2 regions of the Cupriavidus metallidurans CH34 genome follow, and region 1 is predicted to be linked to the other one. Evidence: predicted binding sites of a transcription regulator. Region 1 holds the regulator's gene; the other holds the start of a gene.
What was found. Region 1 encodes sigma-54, which starts transcription at its own class of promoters, with help from an activator protein. Its sites were predicted from a motif close to TGGCANGNAANCTGCTTT; they were not measured.

Region 1 (3,379 bases):
TCGCGCTGGACGAAGGCGATATCGTGCTCGATGGCCAGCACATCAGCGGCCTGGCCATCCACGAGCGCGCGCGCATGGGACTGTCCTACCTCCCGCAGGAAGCCTCTGTCTTCCGCAAGCTCAACGTGGAGGAGAACATCCGCGCGGTGCTGGAACTGCAGGTGGTCAACGGCAAGCCGCTGCCCAAGCAGGAAATCGATCGCCGGCTCGACTCGCTGCTCGATGACCTGCAGATCGCCCACCTGCGCAACAACCCGGCGCTGTCGCTGTCGGGCGGCGAGCGCCGCCGCGTGGAAATCGCGCGCGCGCTGGCGTCGGCGCCGCGCTTCATCCTGCTCGACGAACCATTCGCGGGCGTGGACCCGATCGCCGTGGGCGAGATCCAGCGCATCGTCAGCTTCCTGAAGGCACGCAACATCGGCGTGCTGATTACCGACCACAACGTGCGCGAAACGCTGGGCATCTGCGACCACGCATACATCATCAGCGAAGGCACCGTGCTGGCCGAGGGACAGCCCGAGGAAATCATCGCCAACGAGTCTGTGCGACGCGTCTATCTGGGCGAGAACTTCCGCATGTGATCAAGCGGCCGCGACGCCGCTTTGCAGCATTCGTCAACTAGCCGTTGGCGATCACGAAGTGTCAGCGATAGGCGATAGCAATTTCCGTTCCAACAACGGGAAGATGCGCATAGAATAGGTCGCATGAAACCATCGCTTCAGCTTCGACTTTCCCAGCATCTGGCTCTGACTCCTCAACTGCAGCAGTCCATCCGGCTGCTGCAGTTATCCACACTGGAGCTGCAACAGGAAGTCGAGCAGGCGCTGACCGAGAATCCACTGCTCGAACGCGAGAACGACTGGATCGAAAGCCCGCTGCGCGTGGCCGCGGACGGGTCGGTCAACGTGCAAAGCGCCCCGGCGCCAGCATCTTCCGAACCGCAAGGTAACGGCGACGATCGCGCGAACGGCGCCAATGGCGAAGACGACAGCTACGGCGACAGCGCGGGTGACGATTACGGCAGCGACTGGAGCCTGGACGATTTCGCTCGCCGGCCTCAGGGCGATGATGACGAGAAGACGCCGATGCAGCTTCGCGAAGCGGAACCCACGCTGCGCGAATACCTGATGGAACAGCTCACGCCGCTGAAGATCTCCACGCGTGACAAGGGCCTGGCCATCTTCCTGATCGAGTCGCTTGACGACGACGGCTACCTGGGCGCAACGCTCGACGAGATCTGTTCGGAACTGCCCAAGGAACTCGAATTCGAAGTCGATGAAGTGCAGGCGATACTGACCCTGCTGCAGAGCTTCGACCCGCCTGGCGTGGGTGCGCGCAACGCGGCGGAATGCCTCACCCTGCAACTGCGCCGTCTGCAACATCCGCAGCGGGACCTTGCATTATCGATCGTCAACCACCACCTGGAGTTATTGGCCGTGCGTGACTACACGCGGCTCAAGAAAGCCCTGCAGGTTGACGAAATTGCACTTAAGGCCGCGCACGATCTGATCCGCTCGCTCGCACCGTATCCCGGACATGCCTACAGCCGTCCGGAAGCGGACTTCGTGGTACCGGATGTGTTCGTGCGCAAGAGTGGCAGTAGCTGGATCGCACAGCTCAATCCCGACGTGATGCCGCGTCTGCGCATCAACGACATGTACGCGCAGATTTTGCGCGGTGCAAAAGGGGAAGCGGGCGCGGCCGGGCTGCAGCAGAAGCTCCAGGAGGCGCGGTGGCTCATCAAGAACATTCAGCAGCGTTTCGACACGATCCTGCGTGTTGCGCAGGCAATTGTGGAGCGTCAAAGGAACTTTTTCTCGCACGGGGAAATCGCGATGCGCCCCTTGGTTTTGCGGGAGATTGCCGATACACTGGGTCTACACGAGTCGACCATTTCCCGGGTGACTACGAATAAATACATGGCCACGCCGATGGGTACTTTCGAGTTGAAGTACTTCTTTGGTAGCCACGTCTCCACGGAGACTGGCGGCGCGGCCTCATCCACGGCGATCCGCGCGCTGATCAAGCAACTGATAGGAGCCGAAGAACCCAGGAATCCCCTTTCCGACAGCCGCATCGCCGAGTTGCTGGGCGAACAGGGCTTTGTGGTCGCACGCCGCACGGTGGCCAAGTACCGCGAAGCGCTGAAGATCCCCGCAGTCAATCTCCGCAAGACTTTGTAGCCGAGCCGCAACCGCCTGCCTGGTGCGGCTCTTTCAGAAGGAGAAGCGCTATGAACTTCAAGATCAGTGGACACCACCTCGACATCACGCCGCCGCTGCGTGAGTATGTGGAAACGAAACTGGAGCGAATTGTCAGACATTTCGATCAGGTCATTGGCGTAAGCGTGCTGCTATCCGTAGACAACCATAAGGAAAAGGACAAGCGTCAGTACGCGGAAATCAACCTGCACCTCAAGGGCAAGGACATCTTCGTCGAAGCGCATCATGAAGACCTTTATGCTGCAATCGACTGCCTGGTCGACAAGCTCGACCGCCAGGTGATCCGCTACAAGGACCGCGTGCAAGGGCATGACCGGGAAGCGGTCAAGTACCAGATGGCCGCCGAACAACTACAACAACAATAAGTTGGCGGCGACACCAGGTCGCCCCTTAGAGGATAGATAGGAAGAGCAAAGCCGCGCATCTGCGCGGCTTTTTTGATGGGCGCGAGGCGGACGCGCCGCTGGCGCACCCGTTACCCGAGTACCAGCCCTGCAACATTTGGTCAGCCGGGGGTGTTCGCAACTGACGCCGCTCGGTGTATGCTGCGCCATACAACAACTACAGACAGGACGGCCCCGGACAACCGGCCCGGCATTCCGCGTGGCAAAAGATCACGCGATGGCGGGTGGCAGTTTTCTGGGTGGGCAATCCGACCGGCAAGCTCGCGGCACCACTCGCGGCGCCGGCGCCGCAGCGCACAAGTGCGCAGTGGCCCTGCTCTATAATGGCCGGACGCTCCAATGCGGGCGTCCTTTTGCGCTCAATAGCCTGAATTGCCCAACGCAGCGGGACGACTCATGTGCGTCGGCTCGCCTTTCTGACTCCTCGTGCATCGCCCATGAATCGTTTGGCCAAATTGCTGCCACCCGGCAACATTAATCTCGACGTCACCGTCACCAGCAAGAAGCGGGTCTTCGAGCAAGCCGGGCTCCTGTTCGAGAACAACCATGGCGTAGCCCGGGCCACCGTGACCGACAACCTGTTCGCGCGCGAATCGCTCGGGTCCACCGGTCTTGGCGCCGGCGTCGCCATTCCGCATGGCCGCATCAAGGGACTCAAGCAGCCTCTGGCTGCCTTCATGCGCCTGGCCGAGCCAATTCCGTTCGAATCGCCCGACGGCAAACCGGTGTCGCTGCTGATCTTCCTGCTTGTGC
Region 2 (3,379 bases), 440 kb from region 1:
CGTGATTGGCAAGTCGGGGTATCGCCATCAACTCGTGTCGCAGCAGTCGGCACGCTGCCTGGCCGCGTACCTGTACACGTCCGCCGGCAAGGGCGAATCGACGACCGATCTGGCCTGGGATGGCCAGGCGTTGATCTATGAAAACGGTGAACTGCTGGGCGAATCGGAACGGTTTGCCGACAGTTCCCACCTGCTGTTCGCCGATGTCGACCTCGAGCGGTTGTCGCGCGAGCGGATGCACCAGACGTCGTTTGGTCAGTCCGTGCGCCGCCACCACGAGGAAGTGGAACGCTTCGACACCGTGTCGTTCCACATCGACGTGCCGTCCACGCAGGCCCTGCCGCTGCAGCGCAAGGTGGCGCGCTTCCCGTATGTGCCGTCGGACCCGCGCCAGCGCGATGAGCGCTGCATGGAGGTCTACAACATCCAGGTGCAGGCGCTGGTGCAGCGGCTGTCGTCGAGCAAGATCTCGAAGGTGGTGATCGGCGTCTCGGGCGGGCTCGATTCCACCCATGCCCTGCTGGTGTGCGCCAAGGCGATGGATCGGCTCGGCCTGCCTCGCTCGAACATCCTGGCCTATACGATGCCAGGCTTTGCCACGAGCGACCGCACGCTGCAGCAGGCGCGCGAATTGATGAAACTGGTGGGCTGCACGGCGCGCGAGATCGATATCCGGCCGAGTTGCCTGGCAATGCTCGCGGATCTGGATCATCCGTATTCGCGCGGCGAACCGGTCTACGACGTCACGTTCGAAAACGTGCAGGCCGGTGAGCGCACCAACCATCTGTTCCGGCTGGCGAATCACAACCATGCGATCGTGATCGGCACCGGCGATCTCAGCGAGCTGGCGCTGGGCTGGTGTACCTACGGCGTGGGCGACCACATGTCGCACTACAACGTGAACGCCAGTGTGCCCAAGACGCTGATCAGCCACCTGGTGCGCTGGGTGGCCGAGACCGGGCAGGTGGCCGAGGGCGGCCAGGATGTGCTGCTGGCGGTGCTGGCCACCGACATCAGCCCGGAACTGGTGCCCAGCGGGGCAACCGCCGCCGGGCAGGACAAGGCACCCGAGCAGAAGACCGAGCAGATTATCGGGCCGTACGAGTTGCAGGATTTCAACCTGTATTACACGCTGCGCTTCGGGTTCACGCCGTCGAAGGTGGCATTCCTGGCACTTCATGCCTGGGGTGACGCGGCGCGTGGAACGTGGCCGAACGGACCTCATGTGGCCCGCAACGTCTATCAACTGCCCGAAATCAAGCGCGTCCTCGGTATCTTTGTCGACCGCTTCTTCCGCACCAGCCAGTTCAAGCGCTCCTGTATTCCTAACGCGCCCAAGGTCGGCTCGGGCGGCTCGCTCTCCCCGCGCGGCGACTGGCGCGCGCCGAGCGATGGCGAGTCGGTCGTGTGGATGCGGGATCTCGCGCGGATCCCGGATTGAACCGGCAGAAATCGGGTGCGATTGCGGGCAATGTGGGTCTGCACGCAATCTTCATGTGGTGTTTCGGGCTAGAATCCTTCATCTTTCGACATATTTAGAGACAGAGGCCAGCCATGAAGCAGATTACCGCCATCATCAAACCGTTCAAGCTCGACGAAGTGCGTGAGGCAATGGCCGACGTCGGCGTGACGGGGTTGACGGTGACCGAAGTCAAGGGTTTTGGCCGTCAGAAGGGCCACACCGAGCTCTATCGCGGAGCCGAGTATGTGGTCGACTTCCTTCCGAAGATCAAGATCGAAGTGGTCGTGGCTGAGAACCAGCTCGACACGGTGCTCGACGCCATCGTCAAGGCCGCCCACACCGGCAAGATCGGTGACGGCAAGATCTTCGTGACCGAGATCGAACGCGTGATCCGCATTCGTACCGGCGAGCAGGACGAAGCGGCAGTCTGATCGAGATTGAGATGGCAAAAAGGCCGGCAGATGCCGGCCTTTTGCTTTTGGTCGTGTCGCAGGCTTGCGCTAGCTCGGCAGCTTCCAGCCAAACTGCACCGACACCAGCCGCATTCCCATCGTGACCAGCGCGCCGGCCAGCAGCGCCACCTCCTGGTCGGCACGCAGCCAGGTCAGCCCCACGTAGATCCAGCAGCCGACGAACGAACAGGTGGCATACGGCGAGCGATCGCGCAGGATCATCGGCACCTCGTTGCAGAGCACGTCACGCACCACGCCGCCGAACACCGCCGAGATGATGCCCATCATCACCGCTACGGTCGGCGTCATCTGCGCTACCAGCGCCAGCGACGTGCCAGTGACCGAGAACAATCCGAGCCCGATCGCGTCGGCCACCAGCATGGTGCGGTCCGACGCCACCCGGCTAGCCACGCGCAGAACGAAAGACGCGCCCAACGACATCACGAAGATCAGCAGGACGTAGTACTCGTGATCCACCCAGTAGAAGGGCCGGCGGTCGAGCAACACGTCGCGCAAGGTGCCGCCGCCAAATGCCGTGGCGAACGCGACGACGAAGGTGCCGACCACATCCAGCCGCTGCTTGCGGGCATCGACCACGCCGGAGACGGCGAACGCCAGCACGCCGATCACTTCCATCACGTGCAGGATCAGGGGCAGTCGCCCCATCAGCAAATCGAACGGCAGGTGATATTGCATCCGGTTCTCAGGTCTTGGGCTGGCGCAGCAGGACCATCAGCGCGCCGGCGCCGCCCTGCGATTCGCGTGCCTGGACGAAGGCGATCACTTCTTCCTTCTGGACCAGCCAGCTACGTACCTTGCCCTTGAGCACCGGCAGCTTGTCCGGCGACCCAATGCCTTTGCCGTGAATCACGCGCACGCATCGCACGCCATTGCGCACCGATCGGCGGAGAAAGTTGGCCAGCGCCTCGCGGGCCTCGTCGGAGCGCAGGCCGTGCAGGTCGACCTTGTCCTGCGGCACCCATTCGCCGCGACGCAGCTTCTTGATGACGTCCTCGCCGATGCCGGGACGCCGGAACGACATCGTCTCGTCGACATCGAGCAGGTTCTCGACATCGAATTCATCGGACAGCGACGCCTCGAGCACGGCCTTGTCGTTGAGACGGGTTTGCACCGGCTCCGGGTTCGGCTTCTTCACGGGATGCTCGACGCGGTTGCGGTCGCGCAGGTTGCTGACCTGCCCGATGCTGGTGCGGAACACGTTGGCTTCTTCCTCGGCGCGCCTGGCGGCGGCCTCGGCGGCTTGCCGTTCGGCTTCGCGGCGCTCGGCGTCGGCCTTGAGGCCGTCGCGGACCGTGGCCAGATCGTGCAGGCCCATGCGGTGGGGGGGCTTGGAGGTGGGTTTGGCGCCGTGCGACATGGAGCGATTCTCTAAGGGGGCAGGGGGCTCGGCGTCGATTATAAGGAATCCAATAAGGAATCGGGCCGGTAAAAACCGGCCCGAATC

Region 2: glnK (P-II family nitrogen regulator) is a predicted target of sigma-54. The motif match lies at 1,480-1,497, and genes of this name have one in related genera.

The regions. Positions count from the first base shown of each region.
Region 1 covers NC_007973.1:317,422-320,800, reverse strand. Annotated here, with positions in the region: gene lptB (LPS export ABC transporter ATP-binding protein) at 1-581, shown strand, start outside; gene RMET_RS01540 (RNA polymerase factor sigma-54) at 705-2,183, shown strand; gene hpf (ribosome hibernation-promoting factor, HPF/YfiA family) at 2,234-2,587, shown strand; gene ptsN (PTS IIA-like nitrogen regulatory protein PtsN) at 3,064-3,379, shown strand, end outside.
Region 2 covers NC_007973.1:752,874-756,252, forward strand. Annotated here, with positions in the region: gene RMET_RS03430 (NAD(+) synthase) at 1-1,441, shown strand, start outside; gene glnK (P-II family nitrogen regulator) at 1,555-1,893, shown strand; gene RMET_RS03440 (trimeric intracellular cation channel family protein) at 1,963-2,610, opposite strand; gene RMET_RS03445 (Smr/MutS family protein) at 2,618-3,292, opposite strand.